Regions from separate parts of the Bradyrhizobium sp. USDA 4532 genome, predicted to be linked through region 1. Evidence: riboswitches for the same ligand, from Rfam matches in the RefSeq annotation. Region 1 holds a riboswitch; each other region holds the start of a gene.
What was found. Region 1 has a riboswitch for cobalamin ahead of J2R76_RS30290 (TonB-dependent receptor). Riboswitches for the same ligand answer to the same signal wherever they lie in the genome.
Positions count from the first base shown of each region.

Region 2: another riboswitch for cobalamin. It lies ahead of metE (5-methyltetrahydropteroyltriglutamate--homocysteine S-methyltransferase); the one in region 1 lies ahead of J2R76_RS30290 (TonB-dependent receptor).
Region 3: another riboswitch for cobalamin. It lies ahead of J2R76_RS31935 (TonB-dependent receptor); the one in region 1 lies ahead of J2R76_RS30290 (TonB-dependent receptor).
Region 4: another riboswitch for cobalamin. It lies ahead of J2R76_RS12995 (DUF1636 domain-containing protein); the one in region 1 lies ahead of J2R76_RS30290 (TonB-dependent receptor).

Region 1 is NZ_JALJZN010000001.1:6,597,533-6,602,356, forward strand. It holds gene J2R76_RS30285 (hypothetical protein) at 1-72, opposite strand, end outside; gene J2R76_RS30290 (TonB-dependent receptor) at 185-2,449, opposite strand; cobalamin riboswitch at 2,558-2,756, opposite strand; gene J2R76_RS30295 (iron ABC transporter permease) at 2,869-3,912, shown strand; gene J2R76_RS30300 (ABC transporter ATP-binding protein) at 3,909-4,682, shown strand.
Region 2 is NZ_JALJZN010000001.1:3,689,581-3,694,404, reverse strand. It holds gene J2R76_RS17390 (nodulate formation efficiency C protein) at 1-573, opposite strand, end outside; cobalamin riboswitch at 1,967-2,169, shown strand; gene metE (5-methyltetrahydropteroyltriglutamate--homocysteine S-methyltransferase) at 2,268-4,613, shown strand.
Region 3 is NZ_JALJZN010000001.1:6,949,922-6,954,745, reverse strand. It holds gene J2R76_RS31940 (PepSY domain-containing protein) at 1-519, opposite strand, end outside; gene J2R76_RS31935 (TonB-dependent receptor) at 522-2,795, opposite strand; cobalamin riboswitch at 2,903-3,099, opposite strand; partial or broken gene J2R76_RS31930 (IS5 family transposase) at 3,235-3,986, opposite strand; gene J2R76_RS31925 (GTP-binding protein) at 4,263-4,824, opposite strand, start outside.
Region 4 is NZ_JALJZN010000001.1:2,689,993-2,694,816, forward strand. It holds gene cobN (cobaltochelatase subunit CobN) at 1-589, opposite strand, end outside; gene cobW (cobalamin biosynthesis protein CobW) at 589-1,623, opposite strand; gene J2R76_RS12995 (DUF1636 domain-containing protein) at 1,620-1,994, opposite strand; cobalamin riboswitch at 2,088-2,300, opposite strand; gene cobO (cob(I)yrinic acid a,c-diamide adenosyltransferase) at 2,337-2,990, shown strand; gene J2R76_RS13005 (cobyric acid synthase) at 3,002-4,450, shown strand; gene cobD (threonine-phosphate decarboxylase CobD) at 4,447-4,824, opposite strand, start outside.

The sequences.
Region 1 (4,824 bases):
TTTCTTCGCCTTGTCGTCGGTCTTGTCTTTGGTCTTCGTGCCGCCCTTGGTCTGCTTCCCGGCCTTGGCCATGCGTTTCCCCTGCGCGGGTCAAATCAGCTGCCGGAACTCTACCCCAGTTTCGGTGCGTTTGTAATGTTCGGGGACGGTGCGGCGGGGCAGACCCGCCCCACCGGTTCACGCTCTAGAACGTCGCGCCGGCCTTTACCATGTAGGTGCGGCCGGGCAGCGGATAGGCCGAGAAGCGGCCTTCGGTGAACGTGCTCGCGATGGCGTAGTCGTAATAGAGCGCGTTGAACAGGTTGTTCACGCTCAGTGACCAGAAGAAGCGGTCAACTTGCCCGCTCAGCTTGATATCGGCGGTGGCGTTTCCGGGAATCCGGCTCTGGGTGTTGGCCTGATCGTTGTCCATGATGCGCGAACTCCAGGCCCGCACCGTGGCGTCGAACACCAGATAGTTCTGCCAGATATTCCAGGTGACGCCGAGATTGCCGGTGTAGCGCGACACCAGCGGCACGTCGTTGCCGGCCCAGATGCCTTCGCGGAACACCGCGCGGGTGATCGCCATGCCGCCGCGCAGGGTCACCGTATCGCTGAACTTGAGCGAGGCACTGGTTTCCGAGCCATAGCGGCGGGTGGGGTCGAGGTTGGTGTTGAAGAACAGCACCGGGTTGAAATGGATTTCGTTCTCGAGATCCATCAGATAGACGCTGGTCTGGACCTGAAACAGGTTGGTCCTGACGCGAAAGCCGCCCTCGACATCCTGCGAGGTCTGGGTCTTGAGCTGGAAATTCTGCGGGATCGGGGCGAAGGTCAGCGGGTCGAATGACGGACCCGACGCGACGCGTTCGTCGACATCAGGCGTGCGGAATGCGCGTGCCGCGCGGCCGAACACCGAGAAGGTGTCGGTCAGGCGATGCTCGGCGCCGACATGCAGGGCGTATTGCGTCTCGTTGCTGTCGAGCGGTGCCGCCTGCGTGTCGAACGCGAACGGCGCATTCGGGTCGTAGCGATCGCGCGCCGAGATGCTGGTATTCTGGACGCGCGCGCCGTAGGAGATGTCGGTCGTTGGCAACAGGCCCAGCGTATGTTGCCAATAGCCGGCCACGCTCTGCTGCTCGATATTGTAGATGTGGAACGGGTCGACGCCCTGATAGGCGCCGCGCGCCTCGCGGAAGCTCGAATCGTAATAGTCGATGCCGGTCAGGATCGTCGACGGCACGCCCAGCATCACATTCTTGACGCTGAGCCGCGGCGTCAGCGACCAGGTCTGCAGCGCGGCGTCATTGTAGGTCGAGGCGAAGCTGATGGTCGGCACCGTGCCGAAGAAGCCGCTCTGCGTCTCGCGCTGCCGCCAGCCGCCGTCGACGATGAGGTCGACGCCGTTCATCAGCGTCTTGGTGAAGCCGGCGGTGACGCTGGCGGTCTGCTGGTTGGCATAGTCGAAGGGCGTCGCGGCGCCGCGGCGATCGGTGAGCAGCTCGTTCACGCCGATCGACGGATCGACCAGCCGTCCGCCGGGTAGGCCGAGCTTCTGGTCGCTGCCGGTGACGGTCAGGAAGGCGGTGAGATCAGGCGTCGTGTAGTTGATGTTGCCGACGGCGTTGCGCTGGTCGAGCGCATTGTTGACGCGGTAGCCGTCCGACTTGATGCCGTTGCCGTAGAACGAGGTGGACCACGGGCCGGAATTGAGCGCCGCGGAGACCGCGGCCATGCGGGTGTTGAACGAGCCAACTCCGGCCTCGGCCCGCATCGTCGTCGGCGGGCCGCCGACGCCGGTCTTGGTGATGATGTTGACGACGCCGCCCACCGCGTTGTCGCCGTAGAGCACCGCGCCGCTGTTGCCGCGCGTGATCTCGATGCGCTCGATCGAATCGAGCGGAATCGTGGTGAGGTCGAAGCCGGCCTTGTCGACGTCGTTGAGGCGGCGGCCGTTGAGCAGGAAAAGGGTATTGTCGGTCGCGAATGCGCCGAAGCCGCGCAGGTCGACCGACGTCTTGGCGCCGTTCGGTCCGCCATAGGGCGTTTGCAGCTGCACGCCCGGCACCTGCGCGAGGATCTCGGGTAACGACTGCACCGGCGAATGCGCGATGTCGTCGGCGGTGATCACGGCCGAGGAGGAGCCGACAATGCCGGCGAACTGGCGGCCGCCGGTGCCGCCCGTTCCGGTGGCCACGCCGGTCCCTGTCGTGCCCGATCCGGCTCCGCTGCCTGTATTGTTGCCTTGCGAGGTGCCCGGCGCCGGGCGTCGCGGCGCCGGCGCTTCGTCAGCGGCCGGCCTGGCGCGCGTGACGTTCTGGTCGCCCGGCTTGGTGACTTCGATCGCCGGCAGCTGATCGGGAGCGGGTGCCTGCTGCGCCCGCGCTGCGGAGACAAGGATCGCCGGCGCGATCATCGTCGACGCGAGCAGAAGCGCGCGGCGCCGCCGATGGAAAGGGAAGGAGAACATAAGCAAGGCCTCGGCAACGTCAGTGGCACGTCACCGCGAACCAGTCTCACCATCGTGCTCACAGCATCAGGTGAAGCTCATGCCTGTACTCCCCGACCGGCAGCATCGCGTGTGACCACGGCTGACGGCAGGTCTCCTGGCTCGCGGGTCGTTACCCTTCGTCGCCTTCCCAGGACCGAGATTCCCAGTGGCCTGTGACGAAGGATTCACCGCATACAGTTGCGGGGGCAGCCGCGGCGTTGGGGAAGTTTCCCCGTACCGCATTCCCTTTTCATCTCATGAAAGAACCGTCATGTTCATCTAGGGTTCGGCCGGGTAGCAAAGTCAATCCGGCGGAAGTCGGGCGGCGGCCGCGCGGCCACGGTTTTTGTCGAGTGTCGCTTGTCTGCCACGGCGATCGCTGTAAGAGCATGGATCCGATGAGCGCGCAGGATTTTGCCTTGGCGGCCGAGGTCGCGGCGCGGCGCCGGTGGGGCGCCACGGCGGCGCTGCTCGCGCTCGTGGTCCTGCTGTGTGTGCTCTCGCTCGGCATCGGGCCGGTGCGGCTGTCGCCGCTCGCGGTGATCGAGGCGCTGTTCGGCGGCGGCAGCGATGTGGCGCAGGTGATCGTGCGCGAGATCCGCCTGCCGCGCACCATCCTGGCATTTGCGATCGGCGGCATTCTCGGGCTGTCCGGTGCGGCGCTGCAAGGGCTGCTGCGCAATCCGCTGGCCTCGCCGTCGCTATTCGGCGCGCCGCAATCGGCGGCGTTCGGCGCGGTGCTGGTGATCGCGCTGGGCCTCGCCGATGTGCGCTCCTACGCGCTGCCGGTGGTGGCGATCATCGCCGCCTTCGGCTCGGTGTTCGCGCTGCTTGCGATCGCCGGCAGCAATGCCGGGCTGTTGATCCTGATCCTCGCTGGGCTCGCGATCTCGAGCTTTGCGGGAGCCGCGACCGCACTGGTGATGAATCTCTCGAGCAATCCGTTTGTGGTGCTGGAGATCGCGTTCTGGCTGCTCGGCTCGCTGGAGGACCGCAGCTTCCAGCACGTGGCGCTGGCGCTGCCCTTCATCGTCGCGGGCGCCGCCATCCTGCTCAGCCAGGCGAGCGCCTTCCGCGCGCTGACGCTTGGCGAGGAGGCGGCGCAGAGCCTCGGCGTCGACGTCGGGCGGTTGCGGCTCTTCGTGATCACGGGCGTGGCGCTTGGCGTCGGCGGCGCGGTCGCAGTCACCGGCACGATCGGCTTCATCGGCCTGGTTGCGCCGCATCTGATGCGTCCCGTGATCGGTCACGATCCGGCGCGGCTCTTGGTGCCCAGTGCGCTCACCGGCTCGGCGTTGCTGCTCGCGGCCGACATCGCGGTGCGCATCATTCCCTCGACCTCCGACATCAAGGTCGGCGTGCTGACCTCGATCATCGGCGTGCCGTTCTTCCTCTATCTGATCATGCGCGAACGCCGCGCGCTCGGCGGAGGCGTGGCATGACGCTGCTCTCCGCCGCCGCTCTCAATGCCTCGCTCGGCAGCCGCAAGGTGCTGCACGATGTCTCGCTGTCGTTGCCATCGGGCCATCTGGTCGCGCTGGTCGGGCCGAACGGCGCCGGCAAGACCACGCTGCTGCGCGCACTCTCCGGGCTGATTCCGTCGGGCGGCGAGATCCGGATCGGCGGCGATCCGCTGGCGTCGCTGCCGCTGCGCGAGCGTGCGAAACGTTTTGCCTACCTGCCGCAGGGGCACATGGTGCACTGGCCGCTGCCGGCGCGCGACATCGTCGCGCTCGGCCGCTATCCGCACGGCGCGACCGATCCGGCGCGGCTGTCGCAGACGGATATGGAGGCGGTGCTGCGCGCGATGCAGGCGGTCGACGTCACTGAGTTCAGCGATCGCCGCGTCACCGAACTCTCCGGCGGCGAGCGCAGCCGCGTCGCGCTGGCCCGGGTGCTCGCGGTGGAGGCGCCGGTGATCCTCGCCGACGAGCCGACCGCCTCGCTCGATCCACGCCACCAGATCGACGTGATGCAGAAGCTGCGCAACGTCGCCGATGCCGGTGTGCTGGTGATCGTGGTGACGCATGACCTGGGACTCGCCGCGCGCTTTGCCGATCATGTGCTGGTGCTCGCGGAGGGGCGGCTGGCAGCGCAAGGCGCGCCCGTCGAGGCACTGTCGGAGAGCGTCCTCGCCAGCGTGTTCCGGGTCAGCGCCTATCGCGCCGAATTTCAGCGCGAAGCCGTCATCGTGCCGTGGGCGGACGTCTGATGTGGCCACGGCCTCACCACAAGCTCAGTTCACCTCTCCCGCTTACGGGGGAGGTCGCTGCGCTCGACGAGCGCAGCGGGTGGGGGCTCTCTCCACGATATGGCTCGCGGCGAAACCCCCACCCCAACCCTCCCCCGCAAGC
Region 2 (4,824 bases), 2.9 Mb from region 1:
TTTGTGATGGAACCAGGACCCCGGAGGAAAAGTCGCAATCTTCTTGGCAAGGAAAGATTGCGGCTCCCAATCGTGTCCCTCGCGCTTGTCGAAGGTGATGACCCCATTTTGGGTGAAATAGCGGGGGCCTGGTATGTTGCAGTTCACCAACAGCAGAACGCGCCACCGGTCTTCTTTCTCGGTCGGCTTGTCATTCGCCGCTCGAACGTAATCCACGATTACAGGTTCGATGATATGACAGCGGCCGTGCCGGAGCAGATCGCCGAGCTTGCCTTGCGCAGTCGTGACAAAGTTGAAATTGACCGGATTATGCAGAAAACGAAGGTTTGCGTCTTTTTCGCCGTCGGTGACTTCACTGGCGATGAGTGAAAGCGCCAGGGCGCGCCAGCCGAGTTCGATAGGCTTTGCATAGGGAGACGCAACTTCAATCTTTCCGTCGGTCCCGACTTTCCAGGTAATAACGTAATGTTCGTCTGATCTGTTATCCTGATGCCTGGTCCAGGAAAGGTAAACATACTCAGTGTGGTCGACGCTTTCGGCGATTCCCCAGTTTCGAGGGACGAATTGCGCCACTTTCGAAACTTTGGAGACAATGTGCTCGATTGTCTCACCGTCTCGCGCTCGCCAGGTTGACTTGACTCGTTCGACGAGCGCGCTTTCGACGGCTCGCGCAGTGTTGCCCGTCGCAACAAGCCCAGCAACGAAAATTAGCGATTGACAGAGGCAAAGCACGCCTCTTGCAGACATTCTCTTCATAACGGCCGGACCATCGATTTTTCATCCACACGTCAAAGCGGCAGCCTTCAATGCTATGCTCGATCGGAAGAAGTTAGCGGCAACGTGACGCGGGCACCTGCCGATGTCCCGCGCGAGCAGGCGCTGTCCCCTCGGGTCACGCGCCGCTAACTTCAGTGGGCCAGCCACAACCCCAATTTGCTGTGCTGGACCTGCCCAGGAGGAGAAGCCTGGGCACCCTTGAGCTTGCATTCTTCGTGCCAGGAAATAGCCGGCAAATCCCGCCAGATTCGTGCAGTGTTTGTCGGCTTTCCGACCTACGCTCGTTTCTATGTTTCCATTCAGCCGATCCGCTCGAGCTTGTTCAGCTTTTGTCGTGCCGATCTTCGAGGCCAAAGCGAAGGCCGCTGCCGATTTACGGATGAGAAATCGGGGCGCACTTTGGAGTGCTGTTGAACCGTCTGGTCCGGCGCGGTCACCCGAACGCCTGCGATCGCTATCGGCTTGTAATGATGATAAGCAAAACCACTCGTCACCGCCGGGCGTGTGGAATCGTCGAAAGCGCGTTCTGGGGCAGGCAGATGATATGGTGCGCGGGTTTCTACCTACGCGCACGATGTTGCAGTCCGCTCAGTCCAGCTGCCTCGGCTCCGCATTCATGGTGGGATGACCCTTTCCAGTCGCGACACGCGGCAAGCGAGAAACGATCAAGTCGCGCTAGCTTCCTCTTGAGTTGCTCAACATTCTCGAGAGCAGTTGTCTGACGGATTGATTCATGAACGCTCTTACCAGCCCCCGAACGGGCCGACCGCAAAGAGGGTGACAGAAAGGACGCCGACAGCGCTCCAAACAGCCATTGTCATTGCGGGCCTTCCGGTGTTCGTCGAGGCGAATCGATATGCATGCCCGAGTATTAGCGTCATCAGAGACCGCAAATCGCCTACCAGGATTGGTTGGCTCGTAGATCAATATGGCGACCGGTTGCTGATGGAGTTTTCGCAGGTGTGTTGTCCCTGGCGCGGCTTTTGACTGTCGAGAGACCGAAATACACTCGAAGCGCCGCGACCTGCGCCTTCGACAATCCTTTCGACACATATATTGCAGACTGCGTCTATTGGATAAGCTTCCAATCGCGTGATCAACTTTCGACGTTTATCATTTTGAGTCACTGATGATGGCAGCATTGACGTGAGAGAGTCATCTGGGAGGTTGACGGAAGAGGTCTCTTGCCGATAATCCAAATCGTAGAGGTTCTCCGGTCCCGCTGGATTCGGAGCTAAGAGGGAAGCCGGTGAACATGCCGGCGCTGCCCCCGCAACTGTAAGCGGCGAGCCGCCGTCCAACAAAGTCACTGAAGCCCGTGCGGCTTCGGGAAGGCCGGACAGCAGCGATGACCCGCGAGCCAGGAGACCTGCCTCGACCACATATACGTCCACGGGCGGGGTGTCCCGGTGGTGCGCCAAGCCGCCGCCGCTCGGGCGATCCTGCTTGCGTCCGCCTTGGCCTTTGCCCCCAACTACGGGGTTAGCGCTATGTCTCTTCTCTCCCTTCCGGTTGCCACGCTTGGAACGCCTCGGATCGGTCCAAGACGCGAGCTCAAACGCGCGCTTGAAAGTTACTGGGCCGGCGCAATCAGCGAACAGCAATTGCTCGAGGCCGCAGCTGGCCTGCGTGCTGCGAACTGGGCCCGCCAAAAATCCCTCGGTGTCACCGTCATTCCGTCCAACGATTTTTCGTTGTACGACCAAGTGCTCGACACCTCTGTCATGGTTGGTGCCATCCCGGAAGTTTATGCGTCGAAAATCGAATCGGTTTCGCTCAAGACGTACTTCGACATGGCGCGCGGTTCACAATGCGATCGCCAGAATGCGAGTTGCGGCCACGGATCGGGCGGATTTAGCGCGCCCGCACAGGAGATGACCAAGTGGTTCGACACCAACTACCACTACATGGTTCCTGAATTTCATCAGGGACAGAGGTTCCGCCTATCCTCTCGCAAGCCTATCGAGGAGTATGAGGAAGCCAAGGCCCTGGGGTTCCAGACGCGCCCTGTCCTGATCGGGCCGGTCACATTCTTGAAGCTTGGCAAGAGTGCGGACCCCGCGTTTCAGCCGCTGTCTCTCCTGGATAAGCTAATACCGGTCTACATCGAGGTTCTGCAAGAACTAGGCAAAAGGGGAGCAAGCTGGGTTCAATGCGACGAGCCCTGCCTGGTCCTTGATCTGGAGGAGGAAGCGCGAAGATCTTTGCTGCGTGTCTACGATCGGCTCGCCAGGGAAGTACCAGACGTCAAGATCATGGTCGCGAGCTATTTCGGTGATCTCGGCGATAATCTGGACATAGCTTTGAACATGCCCGTTGCCGGACTGCACGTGGATTTGGTTCGCGCACCGAATCTGTTGAGCCGGATCATTGCTGCGCGGCGAAGTGATCTCGTCATGTCCCTCGGCGTCGTCGACGGACGAAATGTATGGCGCTCGAACCTGTCGACGCTCCGCCAGCAACTGGATCCCGCCATTGCGAAGCTGGGCAGGGATCGTGTTCAGATCGCTCCGTCCTGCTCGCTGCTCCATGTGCCCGTCGATGTTGAACTGGAGACCGGACTTGCATCCGATCTCAAGAGTTGGCTTGCCTTTTCGGTACAGAAGATGCGTGAGCTTGCGATCCTAGCGCGGGCGCTCGCGGGTGATAAGAATGTTGCTCAAAGTCTTGCTGAATCGCAGTTGGCCGTGACGGTCCGCCGGACTTCACCAAAGATCCGTGATGCCAATCTCGCGGTGCGGATGCGAGCGATCGACGAAGCCATGCGCCGGCGTGCCAGCCCATTTGTCCATCGGGCCGAGATCCAACGCAATCGCTTTGGACTACCGGCCTTTCCTACCACGACGATCGGATCCTTCCCGCAAACCCCAGAGGTCCGTAATGCCCGCGCGGCACATTCGCAAGGCGTCATGAGCGACGAGCAATACGACAAATTTCTCAAGGAGGAGACTGCGCGCACTCTGCGTTGGCAGGAGGACATTGGTCTAGACGTCCTCGTGCACGGCGAGTTTGAGCGCAATGACATGGTGCAGTACTTCGGCGAGAAACTCGCCGGCTTCGCATTTACCAGGAATGGTTGGGTGCAATCCTATGGGTCGCGCTGTGTCAGGCCACCGATCCTATTCGGAGATGTTTCGCGGCCAAAACCGATCACTGTGGATTGGTGGCTCTACGCGCAATCACTGACCAGCAAGCCGGTGAAGGCGATGTTGACCGGGCCAGTAACGATCTTGAATTGGTCGTTTGTTCGCGATGACATTCCAAGAGGCGAGGTCTGCCGGCAGATCGCACTGGCGATACGCGACGAAGTCCGCGATCTCGAGATAGCCGGTGCGAGCATGATCCAGATCGACGAAGCTGCGCTCCGCGAAGGATTGCCGTTGCGCCGATCGGAGTGGGGGGCCTACCTTCAATGGGCCGTCGATAGCTTCCGCATTTGCTCATCAGGCGTTGCAGATCAAACCCAGATTCATACGCATATGTGTTATTCTGAGTTCAACGACATCATCGACGCCATTGCTGCAATGGATGCGGATGTGATCTCGATCGAGACGTCGCGCTCGAAGATGGAGCTGCTCGACGCGTTCAGGAACTACAAATATCCCAATCAAATCGGGCCGGGCGTGTACGACATCCATTCTCCACGCATTCCCGAGGCAGGGGAAATGAAGAAGCTGATGGCATTGGCTCGGCAGCGGTTGCAGGACTCGCAGCTCTGGGTCAATCCGGATTGTGGTCTGAAGACGCGCAGATGGGAGGAGGTTCGCCCGGCGCTGATCAACATGGTCGCCGCCGCCCGGCAACTTCGCGCGGCATCTGACCGGCCAAGTCGTTGATCCAGCGCTTGGCTCTCTCCTCCAGGGCGCTGATCCGCTCATAGGGCGTTTGCGCTCTGGATCATCTCGACCGAGCTTGCACGACAGAAAAAAGCCCGGCCACGCTTAGCAGGCCGGGCAAAAGTTAAGTCTGAGAAGAGCGACGCTAAACGTCGCCGACTCCCATCGGCGGAGGGAGGACAGCTGATGATCCGATTGCCGGCGAGGGCAT
Region 3 (4,824 bases), 350 kb from region 1:
AACGTAGAGTTCGGTGCCATCGGCGTCCCCGAGGCCGATCCGATAGAGCGGCCGCAACGGATCGAAGCGCGCGGTCACCGACCATTGGTCGCGCGTGATCGTTTCGATCAAGCGAGGCTGCACGGCATGCGGATGATGAGCGGCAATGGCCAGCGCCTGGTCGGGCGTGATCCGGTCGATCACGCTGCCGTCGGTCGCCGAAATGGTGATCGTCCCTGCCTTCCAGGCGGTCACCCGATAGACGGGCGTGTCGTCCATCATCGAAAGCCGCAGGTCACGCGGATAACGCTCGACACCTGCGATCGCCATCGCGCGATCAGGCGTGACCCGCACCTTGCTCCAGGGAATGACAGGAAGCGCGGCGAGGCGCTCGCTGTCGGTAAGGCGCGGAAAGGCCACGTACATCATGACAAGGCCGGAGATGAACCACATCGCGAACAGGAGACACGTCGCAATGCCGATCCAGCGATGGACGATATAGAGCCACCGCCGCCCGCGCCGGATCAGAGCGTTGCGCATGGTCAGAACTTCACGTTGACGGACAATTCGGCGGTACGCGGCATGCCTAGCAGCCACTGCCCGGTGCCGTTCGAGGTCGCCGCGTAAGCCTTGTCGAACAGGTTGTAGACGCGGAACGCGACCGTGGTGCGGTCATCCGGCTTCCACCTGACGCCGCCATTGACCACATTGTAGCCCGGACGCAGCTGGGTGTTGGCAAGATCGGAGTACATCGCACCGACGATCTGCACGCCGCCATAGACCGACCAGTTGGGCGCGAAATCCCAGGTCAGCCAGACATTCGAGACCTGCTGCGGCACGTTGACCGGGACATTGCCGTTGAAGCTGACGATCTTGCCGCCGACCACCTGGCTGTTGTTGTCGTATCTGGCGCGCAACAGCGCAAGATTGGCGTCGACGCGCCAGCCGTCGTTCAGCGCGAGCCCGATCGATCCTTCGACCCCGCGGGATGATTGCTGGCCGATCTGCAATGCCACGCCGCCGGTAGGGTTGCCGGGATCGGGAATCGTGAGCCCGGTCTTGACGATCTCGTAGGCGGCCAGCGTCCACTCGCCGCGGCCGCCCCAGAACGACTGCTTGACCCCGATCTCGGTCTGCTTGCCGGTCGCAAGCTGGAATGTCTTCTGCGTGGTCGACAGTGAGATCAGATTGCTGACCGGATCGACGCCGACCGCGTACTGGCCATAGAACGCGAGATTCTTGATCGGCTCGTAAACGAGGCCCGCGCGCCAGCTAGTGCCCGATAGCGTCGTCTCAAAACTGTTTGCCGGCGTCTTGTAGTCGGTGCGGTCCACTCCGGGGCGATCATACCTGACCCCGGTCACCAGCGACAACTGATCGGTCAGCGAGAGCCGATCCTCGGCGAACAGCGCGTATTGATTGACGATCGCGTTGAAGCCCGGCGTGGTCGCCGTCGTCGTGGCGAAGAACGATCCGGGATCGAACACATAAGGATTGACCGACGACGCGCCGCCATAGGGCGAGTTGTTGGTATGGGTGAAGTCGATCCGGTTGACGTCGAACCCGGCGACGACCTGGTTCGCAAGGCCGAACACGTGGCCGCTGAAGGTCGTATCCATCCGGTTGCCGAGCTGCTTCTGGTCGTGGAAGATCTCGATATAGCTCGTGCGATCGATCAGCTGGGTCTTCGGATTCCAGGTGTAGTTCTCGATGTCGCGCCAGTGCCGCTCGCTGGTCAGGTAATACAGCGTGTTGTTGACCTTGATGCCGTCGGCGACGTCCCACTCGGTCTTGAACCGGGTCCAGCTGTCCTGATAGCGGATCGCGCTGTCCGCTGCATTGTAGTTCTTGAAGCGCAGCGCGTCCTGGATCGCGCCGTTGATCAGCGGCGTGCCGAAATAGCGCGACGGGCTGCGATCGCCGTAATCTTCCGAGAGCGTGAAGGCGAGATTGTCCGACGCCTGCACCCGCACGGCAGCGGAGACCACCGCGTTCGAGGTCTTGTCGCGATCGACCCAGCTGTCCGACATGTTGCCGGTGGCGTTGATGCGGTACGACACATTGGGATTGATCGGACCGGTGCTGTCCACCGAGAGCCGCCGCGTCATGTTGCTGTCGAGCGAAACCTCGGCCTCGTTATAGGGCGTGCTCTGCGGCTTCTTCGGAATCACGTTGATGACGCCGCCGATCGCGCCTTCGCCGTACAGCACCGAGGCCGGGCCGCGCAGCACTTCGATGCGCTGCGTCGACCAGGTGTCATAGGGGAACGTCTGCGTGCCGGAGCCGATATAAAAGCGCGTGCCGTCATACAGCGTCATCACCGAGTTGCTGCCGGCAAAGCCGCGGGTGCTGAACGACAGGCCGCCATTGCCTGGCGCCGGCGTTGCGACGAACCCGGCCGCGTCCTGGGTGACGGCATCGAGCACATTATGCTGGCCGCGTTCAGCGATGGTCTGCGCCGTGATGATCTCGACGCTGGCCGGCGTCTGCAGCGGGGTCAGGTTGAGACGACTGCCGGTGCCGCCCTGCGTGGTGGCATTGAGCGTCGGCGATGCCGATCCCGGTACGCCCGACGCCGCGACGCGCGGGGCGTTGCCGGCTGTTGCAGGCCTCGGCCGTGGCCGCGCCGCAGCGGTCATGTCACGGCTGCGCGCCGCAGGCTTCGGCTTTGCCGCAGCGGAAGGCGCGACCTCAATCGGATCGAGTCTGGTTGGTGGCGGCGTTTGTGCCGAGCCTTCGACCGGCAACAACAATGATGACAGGGAGCAGAGAAGACCGAGGCGCCATTTGCGCGCAACGGGAGAGGACGGAGACATGAAAAGGACTCGCGGTAACGTGGCACGTCACCGCGAACGTGGACTGGCGCATTGCCAAAAAAGGCAGTGCTCCGATCCCACCAGGACGCCCCCGCCCGATGTGCTCGCGTGTGACCACGACTGACGGCAGGTCTCCTGGCTCACGGGTCATCGCCTGTCGACGCCTTCCCGGGCCGATGGCCCAGTGGCAAAATTGACGAAAGGCTCGCCGTTTACAGTTGCGGGGACAGCTGCGGCATTGGGGTTACCCTCGCACCGCATTCCCTTTTGATCCCCGAAGGGAACCGTCGGCAAAAACGATAGGTGGTGCCGGCAAGGCTGTCAATTCGATGCGATTGTCGCACACATGCTTTGCGAGATGCTGCTGCGGCGATGACACAGCGACGTCGAGGGCTGACGCCGAAAGGCAACCCGTCATCCTGAGAGTCTGACTCATAAATCACCCAACCTTAGCTGCAGCCGCGAGTCTGCGGGTCAGGAGCCTGATGTGTGCAATCAGCAGCCAGGCAGCTTCGGTTGCCACCGTCGCCTCGAAGTCCTTGGCGAGGCGGCGGCATCTGCCGAACCAAGCGAATGTGCGTTCAACCACCCACCGCCTCGGCAGAAGCTGGAAGCCTTTGACGCCTTGAGGCCGCTCGACGATCTCGACAGTCCATGGACCGCAGTCTGAGAGCGCGTCGAGGAGTTGATTTCCGCGGTAGATCCGGTCGGCAAAGACGTGGCGCAGCCGGGGGAAGTTCATCCGCACGTTCTTCAGCAGCGGTACGGCGCCATGGCAGTCCTGAACGTTGGCCGGATGAACATGAACCCAAGGAGGAGGCCATTGGTATCCGTCACGATATGCCGCTTGCGGCCGTAGATGCGCTTGCCTGCATCGTAGCCGCGCGGTCCGCCAGCTTGCGTGGTTGGCGCACTTTGACTGTCGATCACGGCTGCCGTCGGCTTCGGTGTCCGTCCAAGCTTTTTTCGCGCCCGGCGGACAAGCACGCTGACAATCCTCTGCCACCGGCCTGTATCCCGCCATCTATAAAAATAGCCCTGCACCGTCGAATAGGGCGGGAACTCCTGCGGCAACGCCCGCCACTGGCAGCCGGTCGAAACGATATAGAGGATCGCTTCGATCACACGACGCAGCTCCGTCTTACGCGGCCGGCCGCGCCGGTTCGCTCGCGGCAACAGGCGTCTGATCACCGCCCACTCCGCATCGGTCATATCGCTTGCATAACGCAGATCGTCCCGCCGATATTGCTCCCGAGTGATCTTGGTCCAGGGCATCGTGCTCTCCCTCGAATCTTTGCAAATCCGATGGAATCACACCCCACTGAGATCACTCACCCATTTTTCAGTCAGGCTCTGAGGAGCGCGGCACGCGCGTCTCGAAGGATGCACGGCCCGGCTGGTGGCCGATTCATCCTTCGAGACGCTGCTTCCCTCGCACCTCAGTATGACGGGAAACGTAGGTTCGCGTCACTGAGCCTCGACGCATCCCTGCATCACCTCATCAATCTCCGCGCGCGACAGCGCACCCATCTCGGCGATGAACACGATGCGCGTGCGCGGCACGCCGGGCGACGGCACGCCGCCCGCAGCCAAGGTCGCGCGGCCGCCGGCGAGTTGAAACACGGTCAGCCGCCCGGGCTGCTCCACCGTCTCGAACAATCCCTTCGCCCGCGCCAGCTTCGGCGCCAGTCTGCCGATCGCCTGCTGCAAGCGCGGCAGCACGACGGGCCACTCCGAGGTCCAGCTCAGCGTCTCGAAGCGATCGGACGCCGGCCGTCGCGGCGCGGTCTCGCGCGGAGCCGGCACATGATCGAGGTCCGCCGGGAACAGCAGCGCGGCCGGCACCTCGCCATGCAAGGCATCCACCACCACGGCCGCCGGACGCACCGCGCGCACGGCGTCGCGGATCGCGGCGCACGCAGCGGCGTCAGTCAGATCGACCTTGCTCAGCGCCACCACATCCGCCGCCCGGAGCTGCGAGCGCAGCAGCGCATCGTTCAGCATCGCCGCAGGCTGCGTCGCGTCGACC
Region 4 (4,824 bases), 3.9 Mb from region 1:
GCCGGCCGTCCGGTGCCGGCAACGCCGCGATGGCACCGCGCTGGGAATCGTAGACGCCGATCTCGGGAAGATCGATCTCGCCGACCACGGGTCCGGCATAAAGTCCGGACGCCAGCGCCAGTTGCGCGATCACGGCCTGCGCCGCAACGGGGCCGCCCTTGTCGCACAGCACCTTCAGACGGCGCAGCGTCGAGACCGGCAAGGTCGAGAACTCATCCAGCCGCAGATCGTCGCGGCCATCGGCCGGCAGCACGACCAGGGCGATGCCGCGCTCCTTCGCCAGCCGATGCACCGCGGCCAGCCCGTATGACCAATAGGGCTCGCCGCCGATCAGCCGCACCAGAATGCCGCGGGCGTGCGAGAGCGTCCGCTCGATATAGGTATCGACCGACAGCGGATGGCGCAGCTCCGCGAGATTGGCGAGCCGCAGCGACGGCAGCGCAGCACGGCCCCGCCGCCAGCCGGCCGCGAAGGCAGCAAGATCGCTGTCGGAAAACGACAACACCACGAGATCGGCCGGATCCTGGCCGAGGTCCCTTGGCGTCGCGGTCTCCTCAAGGCCGCGGCTCTCGCGGAAGACGACGTGCATCAGACACCAAGCCGTGCCCTGATCGCGGCTTCATCGATGTCGGCATGTTCGCCGATCACGACGAGCTTCGACCGCCGCGCCCGGGCACCCCAGGGCATGTCGAACTGATGCCGCACCCGCTCGCCGACCGATTGCACCAACAGCCGCATCGGCTTGCCTTCGACCGCGATGTAGCCCTTGGCGCGCAGCACGTTCTGCTCGCGCGCCAGCCCCTTGATCGAGGCGACCAGCGCGTCGACATCCGAAACTTCCGGAAGATCGATCACGACGGAATTGAAATCGTCGTGCTCGTGTTCCTCCTCGCCATCGTGATGCGACGGCCGCGCCGCGAGATCGCTTTCCGCCGCCGCCCCGAGCCCGAGGATCACGCGCGCGTCGATCGTGCCGTCGACGACGGGCAACATCGGCACCTCGCGCGGCATCTCGGCCGCGATCACCTCTTTCGCTGCCTTGATCCCCTCCGCCCCCGCGAGGTCCGCCTTGGTCAGCAGCACGATATCGGCACATGCGATCTGGTCCTCGAACACTTCCGACAGCGGCGTCTCGTGGTCGAGATTGTCGTCCGCCGCACGCTGCGCATCCACCGCGGCCGGATCAGGCGCAAAACGGCCGGCGGCGACGGCCTCGGCGTCGGCGAGCGCGATCACGCCGTCGACCGTGATCCGCGAACGGATCTCCGGCCAGTCGAACGCTTTCAGCAGCGGCTTCGGCAGCGCGAGCCCGGAAGTTTCGATCACGATGTGATCGGGCTTCACGTTCCGCGCCAGCAACTGCTCCATCGCCGGGATGAAATCATCGGCGACGGTGCAGCAGATACAGCCATTGGCGAGTTCGACGATGTTCTCGGCCGGACAATTGGCGTCGGCGCACGACTTCAGGATGTCGCCGTCGACGCCTTCGCTGCCGAATTCGTTGACCAGCACCGCGAGCTTCTTGCCGTTGGCATTGCGGATCAGATGCTGGATCAGCGTCGTCTTGCCGGAGCCGAGAAAGCCGGTCACGACGGTGACCGGAATTTTGGCGAGCGTGGTCATTCTGCGGCCTCCGGCACGACGGGAAGAGGTGGAATGCGGGCGAGCGATTGCTTGCGGAAGATTTCCGGACGGCTGCGCCACGGCACGATGCCGTCGGGCGCCGCCGCATAGGCGGAGGCACCGGCGATCACATCCGCGGCATTATCAGCGGACAGGCCGCCGTAGACATAGGACCACCGCCCCGGCGCGCTGAGCGCGACCGAGCAACCCTGGCTGCAGGCCGACAGGCATGCGACGGGAACCAGATTGACGTCATCAGGCACGCCGGCCTCGACAAGCGCGGCATGCAGGCGTGCACCGGGCGCGAGCTCACCTTCCGCCGGCGTCTGGCCGGCGCGGCAGGTGATGCAGACATGAAGTGTAACGCTCATCGCCCTTCCTGGATTGACAGCGGGAAGCGATGAGGCACACGAACCGATTTTGGACAGGTTCGTTCCCCGTCGCGGAACACCCCGTCCGCCGGTTTCACAACATGCTGCGTTGGCAGGTCTCCCGGCTTGCGGAGCAGGTTTTACCCTTCGATGCCCACCTTCCCGACTCCGTATGGAATCAGTGGCTTGGGCATCTCTCCGGTCACGGTCGCGGGGGCGGCTGCGCTTCGGGCCCGATTCAGCGGAGCCCTATCGCATTCCCTCTTCGCCTGTCGTAGGACAGGAACCGACGCGGGACCACCATTCGTCCAAGCCTCGCACTTGTCAAGCCGAAGGAATGTGATGACTTCTGATGGAAAGGGCGCTGAAGACGGCGCCGTCGGCACCGATCTTTCGCCGGATGCGCGCCACGCGGACAAGATGGCGAAAAAGAAGGCCGCCCGCGACCGCATCATGGCGACCAAGAGCGGTGAAAAGGGCCTGATCATCGTCCATACCGGCGCCGGCAAAGGAAAATCGTCCTCCGCGTTCGGCATGATTGTGCGCTGTGTGGCGCACGGCTTTCCCTGCGCCGTGGTGCAGTTCATCAAGGGCGCCTGGGATACCGGCGAGCGCCGCCTGCTCACCGGGCATTTCGGCGATCTCTGTCAATTCCACGCAATGGGCGAAGGCTTTACCTGGGAGACGCAGGATCGCGCCCGCGACATCGCGGCAGCGCAAGCCGGCTGGGAAAAGGCCAAGCAGCTGATCGCAGACCCGAGCCTGCGCATGGTCGTGCTCGACGAGATCAACATCGCGCTACGCTACGATTACCTTGCGATCGCCGATGTCGTCGACTTCCTGACCACGTCGAAGCCGCCGATGACCCATGTCGTGCTCACCGGGCGCAACGCCAAGGAGGAGCTAATCGAGATTGCCGATCTCGTCACCGAGATGACGCTGGTAAAGCATCCGTTCCGCTCCGGCATCAAGGCCCAGCCGGGCGTCGAGTTCTGACGGGCATCACGATGGCGCGCGCATTGATGATCCAGGGAGCCGGCTCGGACGTGGGCAAATCGCTCATCGTCGCCGGCCTCGCCCGCGCCGCGAGACGGCGCGGCCTGCGCGTGCTGCCGTTCAAGCCGCAGAACATGTCGAACAACGCCGCCGTGACCGTCGATGGCGGCGAGATCGGCCGCGCACAGGCGTTGCAGGCGCTCGCCGCCGGCGTCGAGCCGCACACCGACATGAACCCGGTGCTGCTGAAGCCCGAGACCGATGTCGGCGCCCAGGTCATCGTGCACGGCAAACGGATCGCCACCGCACGCGCGCGCGAATATGCCGGCATGAAACCATCGCTGACGGGCGCGGTGCTGGAGAGTTTTGCGCGCCTGAAGCAGCGCGCCGATCTGGTGCTGGTCGAGGGCGCCGGCAGTCCCGCCGAGGTCAACTTACGCAAAGCCGATATCGCCAATATGGGATTTGCGCGCAAAGCAGACGTGCCCGTGGTGCTGGTCGGCGACATCGACCGCGGCGGCGTGATCGCGCAGCTCGTCGGCATCAAGATGGTGATCGACCCTGATGATGCCGCGATGATCCAAGGCTTTGTCATCAACAAATTCCGCGGCGATCCGACATTGTTCGACGACGGCTATCGCCTGATCGAAGAACGCACGGCGTGGCGCGGCTTTGGCGTGCTGCCCTGGTTCGTCCGCGCCGGCGAACTTCCGGCCGAAGATGCGCTCGGGCTCGGCGAGGCGCGCAAGCCCGGCCAGTGCAAGATCGCGTTCCTTGCGCTGTCGCGGATTGCCAATTTCGACGACCTCGATCCGCTGAAGCTCGAGCCCGGCGTCGATCTCGTGATGGTACGTCCGGGCGAAGCCATCCCGGGTGATGCGAAGCTCGTCATCCTGCCCGGCTCGAAATCGACCCGCGGCGATCTCGCCTTCCTGCGCGCGCAGGGCTGGGACATCGACCTCCTCGCGCATCATCGCCGCGGCGGCCATGTCCTCGGCCTGTGCGGCGGATACCAGATGCTTGGACACAGCGTCGCCGACCCCGATGGGATCGAAGGTCCTGCCGGCGAAACGCGCGGGCTCGGGCTGCTCGATGTCGCAACCACCATGACCGAACAGAAGACGCTGACGCGCTCCAGCGCGGTGCATGCCGCGACCAGCCAGCCGATCAGCGCCTATGAAATCCATATCGGGCGCACCGACGGGCCGGATCGCGCGCGGCCCTTTGCATCACTCGACGGTACGGCTGAGGGCGCGGTCTCCGCAGACGGGCGCGTTCACGGCAGCTATCTGCACGGCCTGTTCGCCTCGGACGAATTTCGCAAGGCGTTCCTTGCACAGCTCGACATCCCCGCGGCGGATCAGACTTACGGCGCCAGGGTCGAGAGCGCGCTCGACGCGCTCGCCGGGCACATCGAGACCCATCTCGATGTCGAAGGCTTGCTCGCGCTGGCGCGCTAAACGGGCAGCACGGCGGAAAGGCGCGACCACTCGGGCTCACTGCCCGGCAAGCCGAGGCGCAGCCATCCCGGTTTCTGCTGGAAGACCCGCGACCAGATCTGCGCACGGGCAAGTTTCTCCTGCGCAGCCAATGCATCGCCCGTCTGGTAGAGCCGGAACAGCAACGTGCCACCGAGCAGCGTCCAACCCTGCGATCGCGCTATTGCATCGAGCCTGACGCAGTCGTCCGCGAGCCGCGCGGCCGTGGCCTTGGCCCAGTCGTGATCGAGCAACGCGCGCCGCCCGATCGCGATTGCTGCTCCCGAAACCGGCCATGGGCCCGCCCTCGCCGCAAGCGCGGCGACGTCCGCCTCGCTGCCGATCGCGAAGCCGAG